Regions from separate parts of the Glaciibacter kafniensis genome, predicted to be linked through region 1. Evidence: predicted binding sites of a transcription regulator. Region 1 holds the regulator's gene; the other holds the start of a gene.

Region 1 (9,429 bases):
GGTGTCTCAACCCGGAGACGAAGCCCAGCTCTGCTGCGTGCCGGCGCCAGACGCGGTCTTCGGCGACCGTTGGGCGACTTTGGCCACCGTCACTCTGGATGCCGCGGCTCGCGCGATGACCGTCGCCGCCGGTTCGCCGCTCGATGCGCTGAGCGGGGAGCCGTTGCGTCTGGTTGCGGGAGACGAGTCGGTCCGCTGAGTCTCTCGTTGATCGACCCGAGACCCCCCATTCGACGGAGATTGATCGCAAATCCGGCCAGATTCGGCTAAAAACGGGCTCATCGGCGAAAATCTCCGTCGAATGGGAGGGGCCCTCGCTCCATCACTCGACCACAGGGTTAGTCGAGCTGCTTCGGCTTCGCCTGCACGGGCAGCAGCAGGGCGAGCCCGATCGCCACGATCAGCACGATGCCGAGGATGCCCCAGTACTGCGCCCCGCCGATGGTCACGAACAGCGCGAAGGCGGTCGGCGCCAGGAACGTGGCCGCCTTGCCGGTTGTCGCGTACAGACCGAACACCTCGCCCTCGCGCCCGGTCGGGATGACCCGGGCCAGGAACGATCGGCTGGCCGACTGGGCCGGCCCGACAAAGAGGCAGAGGGCGAGGCCGAAGGTCCAGAATACGATCTGGCCGCCGTCGTGCAAGAAGAACACGGCGGAGCCGCAGACGATCAGGCCGATCAGCGACGCGACGATGACCGGCTTCGGGCCGATCTTGTCGTCGAGCAGGCCGATCGTGACGGTGGCGACACCGGCGACAACGTTCGCGGCGATGGCGAAGATGATCACCTCGCCAGCTGAGAATCCGAAGGTGCCGGCCGCGAGGATGCCGCCGAACGCGAAGACCCCGGTGAGGCCGTCGCGGAATACCGCGCTGGCGATCAGAAAGAACACGGTCTGTCGGCTGGTCTTCCAGAGGGCTTTGATGTCCCGACCGAGTCGGCCGTAGGAGGCGAAGAATCCGACCTTCTCGCGCTGCACCTTCGAGGGGGCGTGGTACTCGGGCACAGCCAGCAGAACGGGCAGGGCGAACAGCCCGAACCAGGCGGCCGAGATGAGCATGGCCACACGCACCGACAGGCCATCGGCATCCGTCACGCCGAACAATCCGACATCGGGGTGGATGAAGCCGAAGTACACGATGAGAAGCAGCACGATGCCGCCGAAGTAGCCCATCGACCAGCCGAACCCGCTGACCTTGCCGATCGAGCGCGGGGTCGACACGGAGGCGAGCATCGCGTTGTAGTTGACCGACGCGAACTCGAAGAACACGGTTCCGACGACGAGCAGCAGCAGTCCGAGCCAGAGGTAGCCGGGCTCCGGCTTGACGAAGAACATCAGCGCCGTGACTGCGACAACGATGTAGGTGTTGACCGCGAGCCAGAATTTGCGGCGACCCGAGACATCCGAACGCTGCCCGGTGATTGGCGCGAGCGCCGCGACGATCAGACCGGCGATGGCCAGCGTCCAGCCGAGCTGCGCCGAGACGAATGCCTCTCCGCCGAAGGCCTCGCCGGTGAGATAGACGGTGAAGACGAAGGTGGTGACGACGGCGTTGAAGGCCGATCCGCCCCAGTCCCACAAGCTCCAGGCGAGGATGCGACCCTTGCGAGCGCCCTGCGCGGCAACCGCCTCAACCTGGCCAGTGTCGACCCCGATCGTGGCGGCGGCGCCGTCGGCATGGGTCAAGAGGGCCGGCGGAAAGTTGCGCGGCGCATCGCGCGGCGTTTCTGAGGGGTCCGGCGTCGAATTGTCGGTCATGGCCTCAGGGTAGCGGTGGCCGGCAAACAAGCGGATGCGGCGCGGCCAGATCAGTGAGAGGGCGGCGGGAACGGGGCCGTGAACGGTCAGATCCGAGAGACCGAACGTCGTCGAAATCGGCGAAACCTGAGAGTTGAGTCAATGTGACTCAACTTTGCCAGTTCTGGTTTGACATGATTTTCCTGCCCTGGCATACTTGAGCCACCGGGACTCAACTCTCGGACCCACAATTTTGAATCACCCGAAACACATTGAAGGAGAATCGCATGGCTCGTGCAGTAGGAATTGACCTCGGAACCACAAACTCGGTTGTCGCCGTCCTCGAAGGTGGAGAACCCACCGTCATCGCTAACGCCGAAGGCCTCCGCACCACCCCCTCGGTGGTTGCATTCACCAAGGATGGCGAGGTGCTGGTCGGTGAGACCGCCAAGCGCCAGAACGTCACCAACGTCGACCGCACCATCTCCAGCGTGAAGCGCCACATGGGCACCGACTGGAATGTCGCCATCGACGACAAGAAGTACACCCCGCAGGAGATCTCGGCCCGCATTCTGGCCAAGCTCAAGAGGGACGCCGAGCAGTACCTCGGCGACAAGGTCACGGATGCCGTCGTCACGGTTCCCGCGTACTTCAACGACGCTGAGCGTCAGGCCACCAAGGAAGCCGGCGAGATCGCCGGTCTCAACGTGCTGCGCATCATCAACGAGCCGACCGCTGCTGCTCTGGCCTACGGCCTGGACAAGGGTAAAGAAGACGAGCTCATCCTGGTCTTCGACCTCGGTGGCGGAACCTTCGACGTCTCGCTGCTCGAAGTGGGCAAGGACGACGACTTCTCGACCATCCAGGTTCGTGCGACCTCGGGCGACAACCGCCTCGGCGGCGACGACTGGGACCAGCGCATCGTCGATCACCTGATCAAGAAGTTCAAGGAGACCACCGGCGTTGACGTCTCCGGCGACAAGATCGCCAAGCAGCGCCTCAAGGAAGCCGCAGAGCAGGCCAAGAAGGAACTCTCGAGCAGCATGTCGACGAGCATCCAGCTGCCCTACCTCTCGCTGACCGAGAACGGGCCAGCCAACCTCGACGAGACGCTGACCCGCGCCCAGTTCGAGCAGATGACGAGCGACCTGCTCGACCGCACCAAGAAGCCGTTCCAGGACGTCATCCGTGAGGCCGGCGTCAAGGTCAGCGACATCGCACACGTCGTGCTCGTCGGTGGATCGACCCGTATGCCCGCCGTTTCCGAGCTCGTCAAGCAGGAGACCGGTGGACAGGAGCCCAACAAGGGCGTCAACCCTGACGAGGTCGTTGCTGTCGGTGCCGCACTGCAGGCCGGCGTGCTGAAGGGCGAGCGTAAGGACGTTCTGCTCATCGACGTCACCCCCCTGAGCCTCGGTATCGAGACCAAGGGCGGCATCATGACCAAGCTCATCGAGCGCAACACGGCCATCCCGACCAAGCGCAGTGAGACCTTCACGACCGCCGACGACAACCAGCCGTCAGTTGCGATTCAGGTCTTCCAGGGCGAGCGCGAGTTCACCCGCGACAACAAGAACCTCGGAACGTTCGAGCTGACCGGTATTGCACCGGCTCCGCGCGGCATCCCGCAGGTTGAGGTCACCTTCGACATCGACGCCAACGGCATCGTGCACGTGTCCGCCAAGGACAAGGGCACCGGCAAGGAGCAGTCGATGACCATCACCGGCGGTTCCTCGCTGGCGAAGGAAGACATCGAGCGCATGGTTCGCGAGGGCGAAGAGCACGCCGCTGAGGACAAGAAGCGCCGCGAGGCCGCCGAAGTTCGCAACGGTGCAGAGCAGCTCGCCTACTCGATCGACAAGCTGATCAAGGACAACGAAGACAAGCTGCCCGAAGACGTCAAGAGCGAGGTGCAGGGCGATGTTGACGCTCTGAAGTCCGCTCTCGCCGGCGACGACGACGACGCGGTGAAGACCGCGTTCGACAAGCTGAACGCCAGCCAGGGCAAGCTCGGCGAGGCCATCTACGCCTCCAGCCAGGCCGATGAGGCAGCTGCATCCGCATCCGCTGACCAGCCCGCCGACGCGTCTTCTGACGAAGACGTTGTCGACGCCGAGGTTGTCGAAGACGAAGAAGAGAAGAAGTAGGTAAACATGGCAAACGACACCAATGCAGGGGGCAACCCTGCGGAAGAGCCGTTCGACCAGTCGTCAGCTGAGGAGGCGCCCACCGGCGCCACCTCGGCTGCGGCCGACGCTGAGGGAATCGAGGAAGACGAGCTGACCGTTCAGGACATCCTGGATGCCGCAGATCTCGAAGCCACCGATCCGTCGGATGAGCACCTCGCCGATCTCAAGCGCGTGACGGCCGAATACGCCAACTACCGCAAGCGCACCGAGGCGAACCGTGAGATTGAGCGCGAGCGCCTCACCGGCGGAGTCATCGCCATCCTGCTGCCGGTGCTGGACGACCTCGACCGTGCTGAGAAGCACGGCGACCTGGTTGCCGAAACGCCGTTCGCGACGATTGCCGCCAAGCTGCGCGCATCCGTCGAGAAGCTCGGCCTGACGCCGTTCGGCACCGTCGGTGAGCCGTTCGACCCCACGCTGCACGAGGCTGTTTTCCAGCAGCCGAGTGCCGACGTCGAGGTCGAAACCGTCGCCGATGTGGTCGAGACCGGCTACAACCTGGGCTCGACGCTGCTGCGCGCGGCCAAGGTCGTGGTTCAGGTACCGAGCGATGGCTAGCCAGGACTGGTTCGACAAGGACTTCTACAAGATCCTCGGTGTGGGTAAAGACGTCACACCGGCCGAGCTCAAGAAGGCCTATCGCAAGCTGGCGCGCAAGTATCACCCCGATTCCAATCAGGGCGATGCGGCTTCTGAAGCGAAGTTCAAGGAGATCAGCGAGGCCCACTCGGTGCTCGCTGACCCTGAGCAGCGCAAAGAGTATGACGCAATCCGTGCCATGGGTGGTGGAGCTCGCTTCACCGCCCCCGGTACGGGTGGCGGCCAACAGGGCGGTTTCGACGACGTCTTCGGCGGCATGTTCGGCGGGGGTGCCGGTCAGCAGAACTACCAATACCAGCAGGGCGGCAACTACGACGACATTCTCGGCGGACTGTTCGGCGGACGACAGGGGGGTGGCCGATTCGGCACCTCATCTGGCGGCTACCGCGGCGCCGGCGGGCCGACTCGGGGGCGCGACGTTGTCGCGTCGACGACCATCGACTTCGTCACGGCGACCCACGGCGATCAGATCACCCTGCAGACGCAGGAGGGTCGACCGATCAAGGTCAAGATCCCGGCCGGTGTGGCCGACGGTCAGAAGATCAAGCTGCGTGGCAAGGGTCAGCCGAGTCCGGATGGCGGTGAAGCCGGCGACATCGTTCTCACGGTGTCGGTGCGCAAGCACCCCGTCTTCGAACGCGACGGCCTGAACTTGCGCGTCACGGTTCCGATCACCTTCGTGGAAGCCACGCTCGGAGCGACGATCGAAGTCCCCACCCTCGGTGGGCCTCCGGTCAAGCTGCGGGTGGCACCAGGCACCCCGAGCGGCCGCATTCTGCGCGTCAAGGGTCGCGGTGTCGAAACGGCCAAGGGCACCGGCGATCTTCTCGCCGAGGTTCAGGTTGCCGTGCCGTCACACCTCTCGAAAGAGGCGGAGGAGGCCATCGAGGCGCTCGCCGCCGCCCTGCCAGACGAGAATCCTCGTGAAGAGCTTCTCGCCAAGGCACGGGGATAGTAGGAATCGCAATGGATGAGTTCAGCCGAGTCTTCGTGATCTCCACTGCCGCAGAGTTGGCGGGGATGCACCCGCAGACCCTGCGGCAGTACGACCGCTTAGGTTTGGTCAGTCCCGGGCGCACCCCGGGCAAGTCGCGCCGCTACTCGATGCGCGATGTGGCCAAACTGCGGGAGATCGCGGAACTCGGTGCTGAAGGCGTCAGCCTGGAAGGCATCCGTCGCATTCTCGAACTCGAAGATCGCGTGCGCGGGCTCGAATCACGCCTGCGCGAGCTGGAATCGGCTCTGGCCGATGAGCTGCTCAGCCGGCCGGGCCGCCGCGTGTTCGCGGCGGGCGCGGCCGGCGACGTCATCTCGATGAAGGCGGGCACGCGGATGCGCCGCTCGAATCAGATCGTCGTCTGGCGGCCGCTCGACCGCGGGTAGCCGCGATCGCGACTAGTCGCGGCACGCCTCGATGATCTTCGTCGTGGCGAGTTCTGGGTTGCTGAACATCGTTTCGTGCGAGCCTTCCATCTGAACCAGCCGGTGCAGGCCGAGACGAGAAGAGAATCGTGGATGCCAGGCGAATTCACCGTGGGGCATGGCGGTGTCGCCGGTGGCGTTGAGATAACTCACTTTGAGGGCGCCTGCGCCAATCAATTCGTAAAACCGGGTGAGGTCGAGCTTCGTCTCGAGCATGCTCATCGGCTCTGCTGAGAGCTGGTCGTAAGACGAGCGAGCGAGCTCCTCGGTGGCATCCTGAATGAATGCCTCACGCCAGAGTGGGAACGGCAACATGAATGTTCCATCAACCTGGGTCGCGTTCATTAGCTCGCGATAGAGGGCAGGGGATTCATCGTTGATGGAGTTGCCGTTCTCGAGCACGAACGCATTCCAGAAGACGAGACGCCGGATTCGTTCCGGAACCTGCTCTGCGACTTTGGAGATGATCGTGCCGCCGAAACTGTGCCCGAGGAGGAGGAAATCGGTGACATCGTTCTCAACGATGTAGTCGACGATTGAGCTCACCCCCTCGGCATGCGTCACATCTTTGGGGGCGTTTTTCCCATGTCCGGCCACTGTTGGAGTATGGACGGTATGCCCGGCTTTCCGCAGGCGGCCGGCGATCGGTTCCCAGAGATCGCCGTCGTGCCAGGCGCCGTGGATCAGGACGAAAGTGTAGCTATCGGTCATTACTCTCCAATTTCAGTTGGGCTAGGGCGAGTATTCACGGCGACTCAGCCTGAACACGAGTTGAACCCTACTGCTTGTCCTCATCGGCCCGATGCCCGCCCACGGCGACCGGCTCAACCGCCGGCATCCGTTTCTGACGTTTTGTTGCAGTTTCGGATGCGGGTGGCCGAGTGGGCGCGCACGATGGGGAGATGACCAGGCAGATCCGATTCAACGCGTTCGACATGAACTGTGTCGCCCACCAGTCCTCCGGGCTGTGGCGCCACCCGAAGGACCAGTCGGCGCGGTACACCGACCTGCGCTACTGGACCGAGCTCGCGAAACTGCTGGAGCGTGGCCGCTTCGACGGCATCTTCATCGCCGATGTGCTCGGCACCTACGACGTCTACGGCGGCAGCAACGAGGCGGCAATCCGCCACGGCGCCCAGGTTCCTGTCTCCGACCCGCTGCTTCTCGTCTCAGCCATGGCGCTCGTGACCGAGCATCTCGGCTTCGGCGTCACCGCGGGAACCGCGTATGAGCATCCGTACCCCTTTGCCCGACGGATGTCGACGCTCGACCACCTGACCAACGGTCGCGTCGGCTGGAACGTCGTCACCGGCTATCTGCCCTCCGCCGCCCGCAACATGGGCAACGACGACCAGCTTGAACACGACGAGCGTTACGCCCACGCCGACGAGTACCTCGAGGTGCTCTACAAGCTGTGGGAGGGCTCGTGGGAAGACGACGCGGTCGAGCGCAACCGCGAAACGGGCGTCTTCACCGACCCGACGAAGGTGCATGAGATCGGCCATGTCGGCAAGCACTTCACGGTGCCGGGCATCCACCTCTCCGAGCCGTCGCCGCAGCGCTCTCCCGTGATCTACCAGGCCGGCGCGTCGCCGCGCGGGATCGGCTTCGCCGCCGAGAACGCAGAGGCGATCTTCGTCGGCGCCTCGACGAAGGCCGGGCTGAAGTCGACGGTCACCAAGATTCGGGATGCCCTCGAGGCGGCGGGGCGCGATCGGTATTCCGCGCGCATCTACACGCTGCTCACGATCATCACCGATGAGACGCCAGAGAAGGCGCAGGCGAAGTACCAGGACTTCCTGAGCTACGCGAGCGAAGAGGGCGCCCTTGTCTTCATGTCGGGGTGGATGGGCATCGATCTCTCCACCTACGACCTCGATGAGCCGATCGGCAACGTCAAGAGCAACGCCATCCAGTCGGCGGTCGCGAATTTTCAGCAGGCGGCCGAAGACGGCAGCCAGTGGACCGTGCGCGACATCGCTCGGCACGGCGCCATCGGTGGGCTCGGCCCGTTCATCGTCGGCTCCGGCGTCGAAATCGCCGATCAGCTGCAGGAATGGGTCGACGAGACCGACGTCGACGGCTTCAACCTCGCCTACGCGATCACGCCGGGCACCTTCGAGGATGTCGTCGAATTCGTCATCCCCGAGCTGCAGCGCCGCGGAGCCTATCCGACCGAATACATCGAGGGCACCCTGCGTCAGAAGCTGCATGGTCGGGGCGACCGCTTGCCGGCCGAGCACCGGGGTGCGAGCTACCGGGTGACCCCGACGCCGTCCGTCGCCGACTGACTTTCGTTCGTTTCCAGTGCGCGAGTGCGGGCAAACGGTCGCTCTGAGCGGCCCTTTGCCCGCACTCGCGGTCATTCGTGGGTGTGCAGCTTTCGCGCGTGCGCTCAAATCGTCGCCGGGGCACGCGCGACCCGACGATTCAAGCGCACCCACGGCTGTCGACCCGCCGTGTGGGTTCGCGCGTGCGCTCAAACTGTCGCCAGGGCAGAGGCGAGCCGACGATTTGAGCGCACGCGCGGGGCCGGCTGACGCACGCGCGGGGCCGGCTGACGCACGCGCGGGGCCGGCTGACGCACGCGTGCGGCTGACCGGCGCACGCGCGGGGCAGGCGAGCGGATGCGCGAGGTAGCGTTAACGGAGTGACTTCTGAATTCTCGTTCGACCTTCTGCGCCGCTGGCCCGACGTCGAGGCCGACAATCTGTTCGCCGTCGACGCGAGCGACCGGCTGATCCTCGCTGAGGCGGCCGACGACCTCGCCACCGCCGCGGCCACCTCCCCGAGCGACGCCCCCGGCACCGTCGTTGTGCTCGAAGACCACTACGGCGCGCTCACCCTCGGTGCCGCAACGCAGGCTGGGCTTGCCGACATCCGGGTGCATCAGGATGCCCTCTCCGGCGAACTCGCTCTCGCCGCGAACGCCGCGGAGGCGGGCTTGACCGGCGTCTATCGTTCGCTCGACCTCGGCGCCGAGCTTCTGCAGGGCGCCCGCGTCGTGCTGATGCAGTTGCCCCGCGGCCTGTCAGCGCTCGACGAGCTCGCTGCGGCCATCGCTCGCTATGCCGACCCATCGGTGCGCGTCTACGCGGGCGGGCGCGTCAAGCACATGACCCCGGCCATGAATGAGGTGATGCGCCGGCACTTCGGCGAGGTGACGGCCTCGCTGGCCGCCCAGAAGTCCCGAGTGCTCACTGCGTCGAAGCCGCTGGCGGCGGGTGGCACGGGTGACACGGGCAGCACGGGTGACACGGGTGACACAGGCAGCACGGGCGAAAGCACAGCCGACGCAGCCGCGTCAGAGTGGCCGCACCGCATGGTGCACGCCGACCTCGGCCTGACCGTCTGCGCGCACGGCGCCGCATTCGCCGGCACCACGATCGACATCGGCACCCGCTACCTGCTCGAGTTCATCGACCGCATGAAGCCGGACGCCCAGGCGGCCATCGACCTCGGATGCGGCACCGGCGTGC
Region 2 (9,429 bases), on a different contig from region 1:
CTTCGTCACTGATGACGAGCGACAAGTCGTGCGCCTTCAGCCTGCTCTCGGTCTGGCCCAGCAGCAACCGAACGATCTGGCGGAGCTGCGCCTGATCGAGCTTCTGGAAGAGCACGATCTCGTCGATCCGGTTCAGAAACTCGGGTCGCATGGCTTCACGCAGTTTGCCCATCACGCGGTCACGGAGTGCCTTTTCGGACCCGAATCCGTTGCCGGCGCCATCCGTTTCGGCGATGAAGCCCAGCGCGCCGCTGCGGCTGGCCAGAAACTCAGACCCCAGGTTTGAGGTCATGATGATCACCGTGTTGCGGAAATCAACGGTGCGACCCTGGCCATCGGTCAGGCGTCCGTCGTCGAGCACCTGCAACAGCAGGTTGAACACGTCGGGGTGCGCCTTCTCGATTTCGTCGAGCAGAATCACGGAATACGGATTGCGCCGCACCCGTTCGGTGAGCTGACCGGCCTCGTCGTAGCCGACGTAGCCGGGAGGGGCCCCGACGAGCCGACTGGCAGTGTGCCGTTCGCTGAACTCGCTCATGTCGAAGCGCAGCATGGCCTTCTCGTCGCCGAAGAGCGACTCGGCCAAAGCCTTCGCCAGCTCGGTCTTTCCGACACCGGTCGGGCCGAGAAACAGAAAGCTTCCGACCGGTCGGCCGGAATCGCCCATGCCGGTGCGGTTGCGCCGCACGGCCTTGGCAATCACCGTCACCGCGTCATCCTGGCCGACGAGTCGCCGGTGCAGGTCCTCTTCAAGGCGTCCGAGACGGTCACGGTCGGTCGCGGTGACCCGACTGGCCGGGATGCCCGTCGCTCGCGCGATGATCTCGGCGATCTCGGCTTCGTCGATAACTGCGGCGCCAGCATCCTTACTACCCGGCGCGGTGCCGGCCGATGAAATCTGCGCTTCGACGGCGTCGATCTCATCGCGCAACCGCGATGCCTCCTCGTACTGTTCGGCCGTGACCGCGGCGGACTTCGCGGCCTCGAGCGAGGCGACCTGCTCGCGCAATGCACTCACGTCGACGACGGAGCCGACCTTCAGACGCATCCGGGCACCGGCCTGGTCGATGAGGTCGATGGCCTTGTCGGGCAGAAACCGGTCGGTAATGTAACGGGCCGACATCTCAACCGCGGTGCGAATCGCGGCGTCGGTGTACGTGACGTTGTGGTGCTCCTCGTAGCGGTCTTTCAACCCGTCGAGAATCTGCACGGCATCCTCGATGCCGGGCTCGCCCACCGTCACCGGCTGAAAACGACGCTCCAGTGCGGCATCCTTCTCGACCTTGCGGTACTCCTTGAGGGTGGTGGCACCGATGAGGTGCAGTTCACCGCGCGCCAGGCGTGGCTTCAGAATGTTTCCGGCGTCCATGCCGCCGTCGCCGGCCGCACCGGCGCCGACCACGGTGTGCAGTTCGTCGATGAAAACGATCAGTTCGCCGGAGCGTGCGCTGATCTCATCCATCGTCTTGGTGAGCCGTTCTTCGAAATCGCCGCGGTAGCGGGTTCCGGCGAGCATGGCGGGCAGGTCGAGCGAGATCACACGCTTGTCGCGCAGCTGCTCAGGAACCTGTCCGTCGACGATCGCCTGCGCGAGCCCGTCGACGATGGCCGTCTTTCCGACGCCGGGTTCGCCGATCAGCACCGGATTGTTCTTGGTGCGCCGCGAGAGGATCTCGATCGTCTGTTCGATCTCATCGGCACGTCCGATCACCGGGTCGAGCTTGCCCGCGCGGGCACGCTCGGTGAGGTCGGTTCCGTAGAGGTCGAGCATGGGGGTCTCCGAGTCAGTGGATGCCGCAGCCGGGTTGGCAGCGTTCGTCGCTTCCGCCTGCGCGGCGTTCACGGCGCCGGCCTGCAACGCGGCAGGGGTGACACCGGCGGCCGCGAGCACCTGGCCGGTGGGGGCATCCTGGTTCACCATGAACGCGAAGAACAGGTGTTCGGGGTCGACGTAAGTTGAGCCGAATGAGCGTGCCACTTGGTAGGCGTCGAGCAGGGCGCGCTGGGCCGACGGAGTGAATGCCGGCGGAGTGGTGCCGCGTTCGGATGAAGATTCGGGGAGTCGCTGCTCCACCGCTTTCGCGATCGCCTGGGGGTCAAGTCCGGCGTTGCTGATCGCCTCGACGGCGGGGGCCTGCGCCACCATGACCCGCAGAATGTGCAGGGCGTCAACGTGAGAGTGCCCGTGGCTGACGGCGAACTCCGCGGCCTGCGCGAGCAGTTCGTGAGTGCGCCGGCTGAGCATACGGGTGAGATCAATGGGTCGCACAGGCTGGGCTGCGCGTTGGCTCTGCAGGTAGCGAGCAAGGAATTCGTCGAACGAACCGCTGCCGGAACCATCTGCGCCGAAGAATGTGGGCATCTGTCCTCCTAGAAACTTGAGTGCCTTCGACTCAAGTTAACGTCGCCGTGCCCATTTCATTCCCGCAGAGCCGACATCCGTTCTCTTTCGCGCTGGTGCGCCGGGTGCCGCGTTCAGGCTTCGAAACCCGCCCATCGTTCTCTAGCTGGGTACCGAAATCAGGAGTGGAGGTGTGTCGGCCCTGGCCCGCTTCCGGATTCCCGGGCCGCCGCATCCGCGACACGCACTCCACTCCTGATTTCGGTCCCGTCCGCGCCCGATGTGCTTGCCGCGCACATCGCGACGGATGCGCCCGCCTCGCTGATTGCGGAGCGCCCGACGGAGTCGGCCGCGTCTCGAAATCCCGCGACCAGTTCTCCGGACTCAACCCACGCCCTCTCCGCGGTGGGACCGCGTTCAGGAGTGGAGGTATGTCGGCCCTGGCTTGCCCGCGGATTCCCGAGCCGCCGCATCCGCGACACGCAATCCACTCCTGATTTCGGTCCCGTCTGCGCCCGATGTGCTTGCCGCGCACATCGCGACGGATGCGCCCGCCTCGCTGATTGCGGAGCGCCCGCCGACGGAGTCGGCCGCGTCTCGAGCTCCCTTTCTCCTATCCGGCCGCCAGCTCCGTGCGTGCGCTCAAATCGTCGCGTCGCGACCGCGTAGGCGACGATTCAAGCGCACGCGCGGAGGGTAAGCCGGTGGTCGAGCCTGTCGACCCCGCGAGCCGGCCTCCACACCCGACCACCTCGTTGGTCGAGCCCGTCGACACCCCGCTCGCCAGCCTCCACACCCGCCCAGCACCCCCACTCCGTCCTCCACAGGAACCCTGCCTCGAAGTTATCCACAACCCCCGGTCAGCAGGCCTTTCCGAAAAGTCGAGTGTCAGTGGTGCCTGGCAGACTTTCAGTATGAACCCGTTGTTGGAACGTTTCGGTGAACAGCTCGACCGGGCCGCCCAATCGCATCATCGGGAGGCGGTGGTTGCCGCGGAGACCGTGCTCGAGATCGACCGGACCCGGCTGCTCAGCGAGCGACTGACCATCCTCCCGGAGACCGAATCGAACCTGCGGCAGCGGTGGGCGAACCGGCGGGTGCTCGTCTCTGAATTGGCTGCTGCATTCGACCTGCCGGAGCGCACGATGGAAACGAAGATCGAGGTCGGCAAAGCCCTGATCCATACCCTGCCCGACACGTTCGCCGCGTTGCAGGCCGGGCAGATCAGCTACCGGCATGCCGTCGCCCTCGCCGACCAGACCTTCGGCCTCAGTCCGGAGGACAAAGCCGAACTAGAGCGGGCGGTGCTGCCCGGCGCCGGGGACCTGATCGTGTCGAAGTTCACCCAGAAGGCCCGCAAGGCCCGCGAGCGGCTGGACCCGGCCTCGATCACCGTGCGGCATCAGAAAAGTGTCGCCGATCGGGCCGTATTCTTCGACCCGGCTCCCGACGGAATGGCGTATCTGAGCGCGTTCCTGCCCGCGACCCAGGCACAGGCGATCTGCACCCGGCTGACCGGCACTGCGATGGGGCTGCAACGCTCCGACGAACCGCGCACCCTCACCCAATTGAAAGCCGATGTGCTCGTCGATCTGATCCTCGACCGCGACGAACCCGACGAACCCGACGAACCCGACGACATTGATAGCACCGGACCGAGGGGCCGGTCAACGAACCGGTCTACGAATGGGTCAAGAAACGGCGCGAGAAACGGGTCGACGACCGGCGCAAAGAACAACTCTGGCCGGACCCGGCGTCGCCGGGGCATCAAACCGGATGTAGTGATCCTGGTCCCGGCGCTGACACTGCTCGGGCGGAGCGACGAACCGGCCGTGCTCGAAGGCTACGGGCCGATCGACCTCGACACCGCCAAAGAGCTCGCCGGCACCGCGCCCAGTTGGCTGCGGGTGCTCACCGATCCCGAAACCGGGGCATGGCTCTCCGTCGGCCGCAAACGCTACAAACCACCCGCAGACCTCCGCGCCGTGCTCCGGCTCCGCGACGGAACCTGCCGGTCGGCGGGCTGCACCCGGGCCGCCGCGGACTGCGACATCGATCACAGCATCCCGTTTTGGGAAAACGGCCAGCGCGGCGAAACCAACCTGACCAACCTCGCGAGCCTGTGTCCCAAGGACCATCGCGATAAACACGAAATCGGCTGGTCCTACATCCACGGCGACGCCGGCACCATCATCTGGACCTCCCCCACCGGACACACCTACACGACCCAACCCGAACACCACATCGGACCGGTCGCCCTCCCCAACACCGACACACCACCACCGTTCTAACCTGCGTCGCCAGGCGCGGTCACCTGATCTCGACACGCTCGATCAACGGATGCGCTCGACCACCAGAATGCTCAGTCGTCGGTCGGCTTCCACGAAGCGACCAGCTCAAGAATGTGTGTCGCGAGTGCGGTCATCGCAATCAACGCCGCTCGCCCTTCCTCTTCGACCACGAACTCCTCGTCGATGAGCCACTCGAGAGCGTGCTGCTTGGTCTTGACGCCGTAGTAGCGACTCTGCAGCCGGCCCAATTCCTCCGGTGCGTCGTACATCACGTTGAGGAAACGACGGAACGCGCCCTTGCCGTCCAACGCGACCAGCAGGCGATCTGACGTTCGAGGGTCGGTGACTGCTTGGGCAAACGTCTCCATGTCGCGGTACGAGTCCCGCGACTCAACGGGACCAGTCTGATGCCACCCCATCTCGTCAGGATCGACGTTGTCTCCGTCTGGGCCCATCGCCTCACCACCGTCACCGAGGTAGCTCTGCCCATCGGTCGGGTCGTAGAACCCTCCGTCGCTGTTAGAACGAACGTCGGCGAGTGCATCGAGATTGATACGAGAGAGAGGGAGCGGTGCGATTTTCTCGGCCATGAATCTATTCTGGCGCGTTCAGGAAGTCGCTGGCCACTACTGGTCTCCACCGAGCAGCCACGTCAAGTGCCTGCTGCGCCCCCGCACGCGTTGCTCCTTCGCAGCGTCCGCTTCCGCTTCCGCTTCACTGATGAGATCAATCTGAACCAGCCAGTCGATCACACGGATCTCTACCACTGCGTCTGAGTATGCGAACCAACTCCGGCGGAGCGCCTCGGATATCTCCGCGATCTGATTCTTGAACCGCAGGAAGGCACCCCGACCGTCCAGCGACCGTTCAAGACGCTCACGCGCAACTGGATCGTTCACCGCCGCAGTGAAATCCTCCATATCGCGGTATCCGGTCCAAGACTCGTCGCCGTCAATTCTGATCCAGCCCTCTGCATCAGGGTCAATGTCGGGGTTCTCGAGACCCAAGACCTCGCCACCGCCGATGATATACACGTCACCGGTGACCGGGTCGAAGAGACCGCCCTCCCAATTCGTGAATGCCAATGACAGCTCATCGAGGTTGAGGTCGGACAAGGAAAGACGTCGCTGATCGCTGCTCATGCGGCCATTATGCCCACCCACCATCGCCGCAGAAGGGCGAATCTCAGAATGGCCGTCGTAGCGTCTCAGCTAAACAAGACGAGGCCACCCCGAAGGGTGGCCTCGCTCGATCAAGAGTGTGTGACAGCAACCGATGGTGGAGATGCGGGGAATTGAACCCCGGTCCACTGCTGTGGTCATATGCCTTCTACGGGTGTATCCAGTGAAATCGTTCTACTCGGCTCCGGAATTTGCCACTGGCACCTAATCCGACAAGCCCAGCCTTCGTTTGAGTCCCTCTACACCCCGCGGCTCAATGTAGAAGCAATCTCTCTAAATTGCGCCAGGGTCCGGGTAGAGAGCATTCCCGGTCTGACGGACTTCTTTAGTGCGCTCGCTTAGGCAGCGAGGGCGAAGTCAGTGCGCTTTGAATTGGCACTTATTGTTTTGCAGAGATCGTTTACGAGATAACCCTGCATCCTCGACCCGCTTCTCATAATTGCGCAGGCAGTGTCGAAACCGATCATCCCCATGCACACCTCGCGCCGAGATTCGAGATCCGGCCCTGAAGTGGGTTGTTGTCACACACTGTTGAATTTCCAAATGCAGAACACGAGGCCGAAACCTCTCGCTCCGCAGCCTCCTACTCTACAACACTCGCGCGCGAGGATCTATGCCCTGCGCACAAGCTTCGTCTCGAGCAGCCGCACGTCGTCAGCGGTGAAGCCCTGTGAGAGCAGATAGTCGGTGACGGATCCGTACCGCTCATCAATGAGCCGCAGGAGTTCGGCCATCACCTCGGCCGGCGTCGATCCCATGATGCCGCGAAGCTCTGGTGTGTCAGCAATTCCGAAACGCGACGTCAAAGCGACCATCGCTTCGAGCCATTCCCCCGCCAGATTCGACTCGGACCTCGCGTAGTCGGCGATGACGACATCCGGGGCCACGCCGACCGCCCGCAGGGCCAACGCGATCACAATGCCGGTGCGGTCCTTGCCCGCGGTGCAGTGCACGAGCACCGGTCCAGCATCCGGCGAAGCGATGAGGCGCAGCGCTCTCACGACAACCTCGCCGTGCTCAACCACAATGCTTTCGTACATCGACGGCAGGGTGATTCCCGGCCCACTATTTGCTGCAGCGCTTCCCTCATACACCGGGATGTGCACCGTCTCGATCTCGAGATCGTCAATCGCGTCGGGTTGCACCTCGCGTTCGAAATCGTCACGCAGATCGATGATGGTGTGCACGCCGAGCTCGGCCAGCTCGGCGCGTCCGCGATCGGTCAGACCCTTCAGCCCGTCGGATCGGTACAGCACCCCGCTGCGTGTCACACCGTGAGCGGCCGGGTAGCCAGCCGGCTCCCGCAGGTTGAACGTTCCGTCAACCGCAATGCGAACCGTGCTGTCCATGCCCACCCCATCTTCAATCGGTGAATCGGCCACTCGGCGAATCGGTACCTAGTCGCCGAGATTCTTTCGAGCCGACATCGCGCGATCCGATTCACGCTTGTCTTGACGCTCACGCAGCGTCTGACGCTTGTCGTACTCCTTCTTACCCTTCGCCACGGCAATCTCAACCTTGGCGCGACCGTCGGAGAAGTAGATCTTCAACGGAATGAGGGTATAGCCACCCTCCTTGGTCTTGTGACTGATCTTGACGATCTCTTGCTTGTGCAGCAGCAGCTTGCGCTTGCGACGCGGCGGGTGGTTCGTCCAGGTACCGGCCGAGTACTCGGGAATGTGCACGGCGTCGAGCCAGGCCTCGCCGCCTTCGATGAAGGCGTAGCCATCGACCAGGGACGCCCGTCCGGCACGCAGCGACTTCACTTCGGTACCGCTCAAGACCATTCCGGCCTCGTAGGTGTCTTCGATGTGATAATCGTGGCGGGCTTTGCGATTGGTCGCGACGACCTTTTCGCCTTTTTCCCTGGGCACGAGGTACTCCTTGAATGTCTGGGTGATGCCATGTATCGCAATGATGCCGTGTGGCCGAGCGCCACAGAGCCCATCAGTCTATCGGTCGATCGAGTTCGGAGATTCGCCCTCGCCCGACTGAACGCGAGAAAAACTCCGCCTGATCACCGTCTCAACGTTCGGAAACCCTGCGTCACGAAAAACCGGGGCTCTGTACGAAAGCGGAGCCGACCCGCTAGGTTCATAGCCACGGGGCATGGTGCTCTACGACGAGGGAGGCAGTCATGAGTTTTTGGAGTGATGTGTGGAATATCATTTGGCTCTTTTTCTGGAGCTTCGCGTTCATCGCCTATCTATTCGCTCTCTTCGCTGTCATCGGCGACCTGTTCCGTGACCACAAGCTCAACGGCTGGTGGAAAGCATTGTGGATCATTTTCTTGATCTTCCTGCCGTTCCTGACGGTTCTCATCTACCTGATTGCCAGGGGCCAGGGCATGGCCGAACGCCAAGCCCGCGCTGCTCAACAGGTGCAGCAGCAGACCGAGAGCTACATCAAGACAGTTGCCGGAGCGAGCGCCGCCGACGAAATCGCCAAGGCCAAAGCGCTGCTCGATGCGGGAACAATCACCGCAGAAGAGTTCGCGACCCTCAAGGCTCGCGCACTCGCACACCAGACCGCGTAGGCACGAATCGCACCACAGATACAGCTCAAAACGCAGAACGGCCAGGCGGATATCGCCTGGCCGTTCTTCGTTGAGCTCGTTAGACCTTCAGATAGCGCGAGATCGCGAAGTTCGCCGACACAGCAGCAAGTACCGCGCCGAGCACCAGAAGTATCGGCACGACCAACAGCGCATCGTCGATTCCGACAAGTGCAAACCCGAGGAGGCGCTTGCTCAGATACCCCTGCACGAACCAGTGCACGAGAGCGACGATCGCCCCGCCCGCCAGAATCGAGCCGAGGAGCGCGGCAAAGACGCCCTCCAAAATAAAGGGAGTTTGGATGAACCTGTTCGACGCCCCGACGAGCCGCATGATGCCGAGCTCCTTGCGACGGGAGAACGCCGACAACCTGATCGTCGTCGCGATCAGGAGCACCGCGGCCACGAGCATCAGTGAAGCGATGCCGATCGCTGTGTAGCTGGCGACGTTCAACACCGAGAAGATCTGGTCGAGATACTTGCGCTGGTCTTGTACGTTCTCAACCCCGGGCATCCCCGACAAGCTCTCACTGAGCACGTCAGACTTCGACGGGTCTTTGAGGTTGACCCAGAACGTCTGGTTCAGCTGGTCGGGAGTCGCGTAGTCGGCGACGGGATTGCCGGCGAACTGCTTCTGAAAGTTCTTGAACGCCTCATCGTGATCCTCGAAGAAATACTTCTCGATGAACGGTGAGAGCGTCGGACCCTTGAGCTGCTCTTCGACCGCAGCGAGCTGCTCGGCGTTCGCCTCACCGCCGACACAGGTCTCCCCCGTCGAAAACGAGGTGCACATGTAGATGCCGACCTGGGCCTTGTCGTACCAGTAGTTCTTCATCTGGCCGATCTGCATCTGAATGAGAATCGCCGCACCGACAAAAGTCAGTGAAATGAAGGTGACCAGCACCACCGAGATGACCATCGAGACATTGCGGCGCAGGCCGCTGGACGCCTCGGAAAGAACAAGTCCGAGTCTCATCGGGTGGGTCCTACAATCTGTTCCCCTGATTGGTCAGGCTTCTCGCCCGGAGCTCGCAGGCCCAGTTTTTCGGCGAGAGTGAGCTG

The links. Region 1 encodes HspR, which represses chaperone genes until heat shock. Its sites were predicted from a motif close to AAGTTGAGTCNNNNNGACTCAACTT; they were not measured.
Region 2: the regulator HspR is predicted to act here: its motif matches at 2,376-2,400, upstream of ABD791_RS06710 (ATP-dependent Clp protease ATP-binding subunit).

What each region holds. Positions count from the first base shown of each region.
Region 1 covers NZ_BAABCN010000004.1:124,840-134,268, reverse strand. The annotation lists gene ABD791_RS09875 (C45 family autoproteolytic acyltransferase/hydrolase) at 1-199, shown strand, start outside; gene ABD791_RS09870 (MFS transporter) at 339-1,760, opposite strand; gene dnaK (molecular chaperone DnaK) at 2,027-3,886, shown strand; gene ABD791_RS09860 (nucleotide exchange factor GrpE) at 3,893-4,486, shown strand; gene ABD791_RS09855 (DnaJ C-terminal domain-containing protein) at 4,479-5,483, shown strand; gene ABD791_RS09850 (heat shock protein transcriptional repressor HspR) at 5,495-5,911, shown strand; gene ABD791_RS09845 (alpha/beta fold hydrolase) at 5,924-6,661, opposite strand; gene ABD791_RS09840 (LLM class flavin-dependent oxidoreductase) at 6,853-8,241, shown strand; gene ABD791_RS09835 (class I SAM-dependent methyltransferase) at 8,601-9,429, shown strand, end outside.
Region 2 covers NZ_BAABCN010000002.1:1,324,860-1,334,288, forward strand. The annotation lists gene ABD791_RS06710 (ATP-dependent Clp protease ATP-binding subunit) at 1-2,362, opposite strand, end outside; gene ABD791_RS06715 (HNH endonuclease signature motif containing protein) at 3,256-4,632, shown strand; gene ABD791_RS06720 (UPF0158 family protein) at 4,704-5,222, opposite strand; gene ABD791_RS06725 (UPF0158 family protein) at 5,259-5,774, opposite strand; RNA gene ssrA (transfer-messenger RNA) at 5,909-6,284, opposite strand; gene ABD791_RS06735 (tyrosine-protein phosphatase) at 6,425-7,162, opposite strand; gene smpB (SsrA-binding protein SmpB) at 7,211-7,687, opposite strand; gene ABD791_RS06745 (SHOCT domain-containing protein) at 7,951-8,349, shown strand; gene ftsX (permease-like cell division protein FtsX) at 8,429-9,343, opposite strand; gene ftsE (cell division ATP-binding protein FtsE) at 9,340-9,429, opposite strand, start outside.